One region of the Streptomyces sp. NPDC001544 genome, then DNA from elsewhere that is predicted to be linked to it. Evidence: predicted binding sites of a transcription regulator. Region 1 holds the regulator's gene; each other region holds the start of a gene.
The links. The regulator HrcA, encoded in region 1, represses chaperone genes, less so after heat shock. The targets are predictions, from matches to a motif close to TTNGCACTCNGNNNNNCNGAGTGCNAA.

Region 2: the regulator HrcA is predicted to act here: its motif matches at 1,467-1,493, upstream of groES (co-chaperone GroES).
Region 3: the regulator HrcA is predicted to act here: its motif matches at 938-964, upstream of groL (chaperonin GroEL).

The regions. Positions count from the first base shown of each region.
Region 1 is NZ_JBIAVN010000001.1:370,780-373,044, forward strand. Features, by position in the region: gene ACFY0F_RS01620 (MBL fold metallo-hydrolase) at 1-522, opposite strand, end outside; gene hrcA (heat-inducible transcriptional repressor HrcA) at 693-1,709, shown strand; gene dnaJ (molecular chaperone DnaJ) at 1,710-2,265, shown strand, end outside.
Region 2 is NZ_JBIAVN010000003.1:130,600-132,864, reverse strand. Features, by position in the region: gene groL (chaperonin GroEL) at 1-877, opposite strand, end outside; gene groES (co-chaperone GroES) at 1,012-1,320, opposite strand; gene ACFY0F_RS10530 (polysaccharide deacetylase family protein) at 1,580-2,265, opposite strand, start outside.
Region 3 is NZ_JBIAVN010000023.1:92,150-94,414, reverse strand. Features, by position in the region: gene ACFY0F_RS36025 (ubiquitin-like small modifier protein 1) at 1-159, shown strand, start outside; gene ACFY0F_RS36020 (cold-shock protein) at 602-808, shown strand; gene groL (chaperonin GroEL) at 1,128-2,265, shown strand, end outside.

The DNA of each region.
Region 1 (2,265 bases):
GAAGACCACCTCCGGATCCCCGGGGACCAGCACGGCCAGGTCGTGGGCGGTGTGCCCCGGGCCCACGTTGGCCAGCAACGCCTGCCGGCCGCCGCCCAGGTCGAGGGTCCACTCGCCGGAGACCAGGTGGCGGGGGACCGGGAGGGAGTCCACGGCCTGTTCCGCCTCCGCCGCCGCGAGGCCGTTCCGTACCGCGTCCAGGCGCAGCTCCTCCCGTTCGTACGCGAACACCGCGTCCGACCCCACCGCCGCGAACGTCTCCGCGCCCGCGAAGGCCGCCGCGCCGAACACGTGGTCGAAGTGGGGGTGGGTGAGCGCGAGATGAGTCACACGGCGGCCGGCCAGTTCCTGCGCCTGCGCGCGCAGCCGTGCGCCCTCGGCGAGACTCGACCCGGAGTCCACCACGAGCGCCGTACCCTCGCCGAGGACCAGCCCCACCGTGCAGTCCCAGCCGGGCAGCCGGCACCGCCCGACCCCGGCGGCCACCCGCTCCCAACCCAGCTCTTCCCAAGTCACCGTCATACCGCGACGCTAACGGGGACGGCCGTACCCGGGCACGGCGGCGCGGACCGGCCTTGCCCGGGGTGTACCCCACGGCCGTACACTGGGCCGGGGTGCTGGCACTCGCGAGCGCAGAGTGCCAGACAAAGGGCCCGAAGGCCGCAGGGGACGATTTTCTGGAGGTGTGCGCGGTGCTGAGTGAACGCAGGCTTCAGGTGCTGCGTGCGATCGTCCAGGACTACGTCGGCACCGAGGAGCCCGTCGGCTCCAAGGCCCTCACCGAGCGGCACAACCTCGGGGTCTCCCCGGCCACCGTCCGCAACGACATGTCGGCCCTGGAGGACGAGGGGTACATCGCGCAGCCGCACACCAGCGCGGGGCGCATCCCCACCGACAAGGGCTACCGGCTCTTCGTCGACAAGCTCGCGGGCGTCAAGCCGATGACCGCCCCCGAGCGGCGGGCGATCCAGAACTTCCTCGACGGTGCCGTCGACCTCGACGACGTCGTGGCCCGTACGGTGCGGCTGCTCGCGCAGCTCACCCGGCAGGTCGCGGTCGTGCAGTACCCCTCGCTGACCCGCTCGACCGTGCGGCACGTGGAGCTGCTCTCGCTCGCCCCGGCGCGCCTGATGCTCGTGCTCATCACGGACACCGGCCGGGTCGAGCAGCGGATGGTGGACTGCCCGGCGCCCTTCGGGGAGACCTCGCTGGCGGACCTGCGCGCACGGCTCAACAGCCGGGTCGCGGGCCGCCGGTTCACGGATGTGCCGCGGCTGGTCGAAGACCTCCCCGAGGGATTCGACACGGAAGACCGAGGTACGGTCTCGACAGTGCTCTCCACTCTGCTGGAGACGCTGGTCGAGGAGAACGAGGAGCGGCTGATGATCGGCGGTACCGCCAATCTCACCCGCTTCGGACATGACTTTCCCCTCACCATCCGGCCGGTGCTCGAGGCGCTGGAGGAGCAGGTGGTGCTGCTCAAGCTCCTGGGCGAGGCGAAGGATTCGGGCGTGACCGTGCGCATCGGCCACGAGAACGCCCATGAGGGACTCAACTCCACGTCCGTGGTGTCGGTCGGTTACGGTTCGGGCGGCGAGGCAGTCGCCAAGCTCGGCGTGGTCGGACCGACCCGCATGGACTATCCGGGAACGATGGGAGCGGTACGAGCGGTGGCACGGTACGTCGGACAGATCCTGGCGGAGTCGTAGGTGGCCACGGACTACTACGCCGTTCTCGGCGTGCGCCGCGACGCGTCGCAGGAAGAGATCAAGAAGGCCTTCCGGCGGCTCGCGCGCGAGCTGCACCCGGACGTCAACCCGGATCCGAAGACCCAGGAGCGGTTCAAGGAGATCAACGCCGCCTACGAGGTGCTGTCGGACCCGCAGAAGAAGCAGGTCTACGACCTCGGCGGCGACCCGCTCTCGCAGGCCGGCGGCGCCGGCGCGGGCGGCTTCGGGGCCGGTGGCTTCGGCAACTTCTCCGACATCATGGACGCGTTCTTCGGCACGGCGTCCCAGCGCGGCCCGCGCTCGCGCACCCGGCGCGGCCAGGACGCGATGATCCGGATCGAGGTCGAGCTGGACGAGGCGGCCTTCGGCACGACCAAGGACATCCAGGTCGACACGGCGGTCGTCTGCAACACCTGCAACGGTGAGGGCGCCGCGCCCGGCACGACCGCCCAGACCTGTGACATGTGCCGCGGCCGCGGTGAGGTCTCCCAGGTCACCCGGTCCTTCCTGGGCCAGGTCATGACCTCGCGGCCCT
Region 2 (2,265 bases), on a different contig from region 1:
CGATGTCCTGCAGCATGGCCTTGCGGCGGTCACCGAAGCCGGGGGCCTTGACGGCGACGGCGTTGAAGGTGCCGCGGATCTTGTTGACGACCAGGGTCGACAGGGCCTCGCCGTCGACGTCCTCGGCGATGATCAGCAGGGGCTTCGAGGCGCCGGCCTGGATGACCTTCTCCAGGAGCGGGAGCATGTCCGCGATGGCGGAGATCTTGCCCTGGTGGATCAGGATGTACGGGTCGTCGAGGACGGCCTCCATGCGCTCCTGGTCCGTCACGAAGTACGGCGACAGGTAGCCCTTGTCGAAGGCCATGCCCTCGGTGAAGTCCAGCTCCAGACCGAAGGTGTTGGACTCCTCGACGGTGATGACACCGTCCTTGCCGACCTTGTCCATCGCCTCGGCGATGAGCTCGCCGACCTGCTGGTCCTGGGCGGACAGCGCGGCGACGGCGGCGATGTCGGACTTCTCGTCGATCGGCCGGGCGGAGGCGAGCAGGTCGTCCGAGACGGCCTTGACCGCGGCGTCGATGCCCTTCTTCAGGGCGGCCGGGGAGGCGCCGGCGGCGACGTTCTTCAGGCCCTCGCGCACGAGCGCCTGGGCCAGCACGGTGGCGGTGGTCGTACCGTCACCCGCGATGTCGTTGGTCTTGGTCGCCACCTCCTTCACCAGCTGGGCGCCGAGGTTCTCGTACGGGTCCTCGATCTCGACCTCACGGGCGATGGTGACACCGTCGTTGGTGATGGTCGGGGCGCCGAACTTCTTGTCGATGACGACGTTGCGGCCCTTGGGGCCGATCGTCACCTTGACCGTGTCGGCGAGCTTGTTGACGCCGCGCTCGAGGGCGCGACGGGCGTCCTCGTCGAACTTCAGGATCTTCGCCATGGGAGCGTAGCCCTCTCGGGAAATCTAGGGTGCTGAAAAATACGGTCGGTGAAACGAACTGCGCCCCCGGCGCCCGGCTTGTTAACGGTCGCGGGGGCCGGGGGCGCAGCTCGAAGCGGAAAAGCTCGAGGCGATTACTTCTCGACGATCGCGAGCACGTCGCGGGCCGAGAGAACGAGGTACTCCTCGTTGTTGTACTTCACCTCGGTGCCGCCGTACTTGCTGTAGAGCACGACGTCGCCGACCTTGACGTCGAGTTCGACGCGCTTGCCGTCCTCGATGCGGCCCGGGCCCACGGCCAGGACGACGCCCTCCTGGGGCTTCTCCTTGGCGGTGTCCGGGATGACCAGGCCAGAGGCCGTGGTCTGCTCGGCGTCCAGCGGCTGGACCACAATGCGGTCCTCGAGCGGCTTGATGGCAACCTTGGAGCTGGCGGTCGTCACGATCCGACCTCCCCCTTCGGAGATCTCACGGGGTTAACTGTCTGAGGTGGCGACCAGGTCGATCCGTCGTCGCGGGTGCCGGACCTGCCCGTCGCTGTGTTGGCACTCTCCTGCGTCGAGTGCCAGAGCCGAGACTATGACTGCGATTAGCACTCGGTCAAGCGGAGTGCCAATTGCCGTGCGTCGCGTCAGCGCGGACGCCCTCGTCGGCGGCGGCCCGCACCAGGCGCCGGCCGCCTCACCGGCCCGTACCGCCGCCTCACAGGTAGTCCTCCAGACGGGCCACCGCGTACCCCTCGGCCGTGACCTTGTTCAGGAACCGGCGCATGTCGTCGACCATCGTGCCGTTCCAGTCGTCCCGGCCCCGGAAGTGGGTCAGGACGATGTCGCCGGGGTGCAGGCTCTGGTCGTCCTCCCGGTACTCCCAGTGGTCGACGTAGACCTCCTCGTCCCAGATGGGCGCGTACTTGATGCCGCAGGACTTGGCGGCGAGAAGGGTGTCGCGGTTGTAGTTGCCGTAGGGCGGGCGGAAGACGGTCGGACTCCGGCCGAACTGCTTGCGCATGATCCGCTGCATGCCGCAGATCTCGTCCCGCTGCTCGTCGTAGGACAGGCCGGGCAGGTAGGGGTGGGTGAGGGTGTGGTTGTTGAGGGTGATGCCGTCCGCCTGCATCTTGCGGAAGTAGCCGTAGTCGTCCTCGACCAGGTAGTTGCTGAGGAACGCGGTGTAGGGGACCTTCAGGTCGCTCATCATGCGCAGGAACGCCGGGTCCTTCTCGGCGCCGTCGTCGATGGTGAGGAAGACGACCTTCTGCTTGGTGGGGATCGTGGTGAAGACGGGCGGCAGGTCCAGTTCCTCCTGGCCGTCGACCTCGAATCCGTCGCGGGCGGTGATCCTCGGCTTGTGGGCGGGGGGTGCCGGGGGCGTGAGCGGGGCCGCTTCCA
Region 3 (2,265 bases), on a different contig from region 1:
ACCGGGATCGCCGCCCGCGTCCTGGACGACCAGGGCAAGCTGCGCCGGTTCGTCAACGTGTACGTCAACGACGACGACGTGCGCTTCGAGCAGGGGCTGGAGACCACGACTCCGGACGGCGCGGGCGTCTCCATCATTCCGGCCGTCGCCGGCGGCTGACCGAATGACTGATCATTACCGTCGGTAACAGTGGTTACCGAGAGTTCATCGAATTGCCCCCGCCGTGAGAGAAACGGAGGGGGCAATTCTGTGTGGTTGAGCGCGGTAGAGTTGGGGAACGCGCTCCCGGAACGCGGGCCGGGGGCCCTGGAATCGTGCCGCACATCCGACAAGAAGTAGCCAAAGTGTGCGAACGTTTTGCGCCTTATGTGCCCTTTGTGGGGCCCGACTTGCCCCGGATTCAGCCGAATTTTTGGCAGATTCCCGACCGGCGTCGTCCAGATTTCTCGTCCGATTGACCTGTTGCAGACGGCAGTTGGACAGATACATTCAGCCGCGGTCGACGCGTTCCGGCGCACGCCCCCAATCCATGGGGGGTGAGGTCTGACCCGGATCCGCGAAGTGTGGATCTGTGCAAGGGCCAGTAATAGGGGAGTTAGGCATGGCTCAGGGCACCGTCAAGTGGTTCAACGCGGAGAAGGGGTACGGCTTCATCGCGGTCGACGGTGGTGCGGATGTTTTCGTCCACTACAGCGCGATCCAGATGGACGGTTACCGCACCCTGGAAGAGGGTCAGCGGGTCGATTTCGAGATCTCGCAGGGCCAGAAGGGGCCGCAGGCGGACATGGTTCGGCTCGCGACCAGCTGAAGCACGCGCCGACCCGCACGACGTTCTTCTGTACATCTTCGAAGGGCCCGCACCCCCCGGGGTGCGGGCCCTTCGGCCTGCCCGGACACCCGCGGAGCCCGCTGTTCACCTGCCTATCCGCTCGAGCCGCTTGCACTCGGCATGGGCGAGTGCTAATCATTGGCGTTAGCACTCTGAAGGTGAGAGTGACAACGAAGGACCGGGTCGGTGAGGCCCGCAGGCCAAGTGGGGCAAGGAACCACGCGGCCCGCGAGCCGTCCGTCGCGGGCGCGGGCGCGGTCCGAAGGAATCACCCCCAGTCCTGGAGGGACCACTTCACATGGCCAAGATCATCGCGTTCGACGAGGAGGCGCGGCGCGGCCTCGAGCGCGGCATGAACCAGCTCGCGGACGCCGTGAAGGTGACGCTCGGCCCCAAGGGCCGCAACGTCGTCCTCGAGAAGAAGTGGGGCGCGCCCACGATCACCAACGACGGTGTCTCCATCGCCAAGGAGATCGAGCTCGAGGACCCGTACGAGAAGATCGGCGCCGAGCTGGTCAAGGAAGTCGCCAAGAAGACGGACGACGTCGCCGGTGACGGTACGACCACGGCGACCGTCCTGGCCCAGGCGCTGGTCCGCGAGGGTCTGCGCAACGTGGCCGCCGGTGCCAACCCGATGGCCCTGAAGCGCGGTATCGAGAAGGCCGTCGAGGCCGTCTCCGCCGCCCTGCTGGAGCAGGCGAAGGACGTCGAGACCAAGGAGCAGATCGCCTCCACGGCCTCCATCTCCGCCGCCGACACCCAGATCGGCGAGCTCATCGCCGAGGCCATGGACAAGGTCGGCAAGGAAGGCGTCATCACCGTCGAGGAGTCCCAGACCTTCGGTCTGGAGCTGGAGCTCACCGAGGGTATGCGCTTCGACAAGGGCTACATCTCGGCGTACTTCGCCACCGACATGGAGCGTATGGAGGCCGTCCTCGACGACCCGTACATCCTGATCGCCAACTCCAAGATCTCCGCGGTCAAGGACCTGCTCCCGCTGCTGGAGAAGGTCATGCAGTCGGGCAAGCCGCTGCTGATCATCGCCGAGGACGTCGAGGGCGAGGCCCTGTCGACCCTGGTCGTCAACAAGATCCGCGGCACCTTCAAGTCCGTCGCCGTCAAGGCCCCGGGCTTCGGCGACCGCCGCAAGGCCATGCTCGGCGACATCGCCATCCTCACGGGCGGCGAGGTCATCTCCGAGGAGGTCGGCCTCAAGCTGGAGAACGCCACCCTCGACCTGCTGGGCAAGGCCCGCAAGGTGGTCATCACCAAGGACGAGACCACCATCGTCGACGGTGCCGGCTCCTCCGACCAGGTCAACGGCCGGGTGAACCAGATCCGCGCCGAGATCGAGAACAGCGACTCCGACTACGACCGCGAGAAGCTCCAGGAGCGCCTGGCCAAGCTCGCGGGCGGCGTGGCCGTCATCAAGGCCG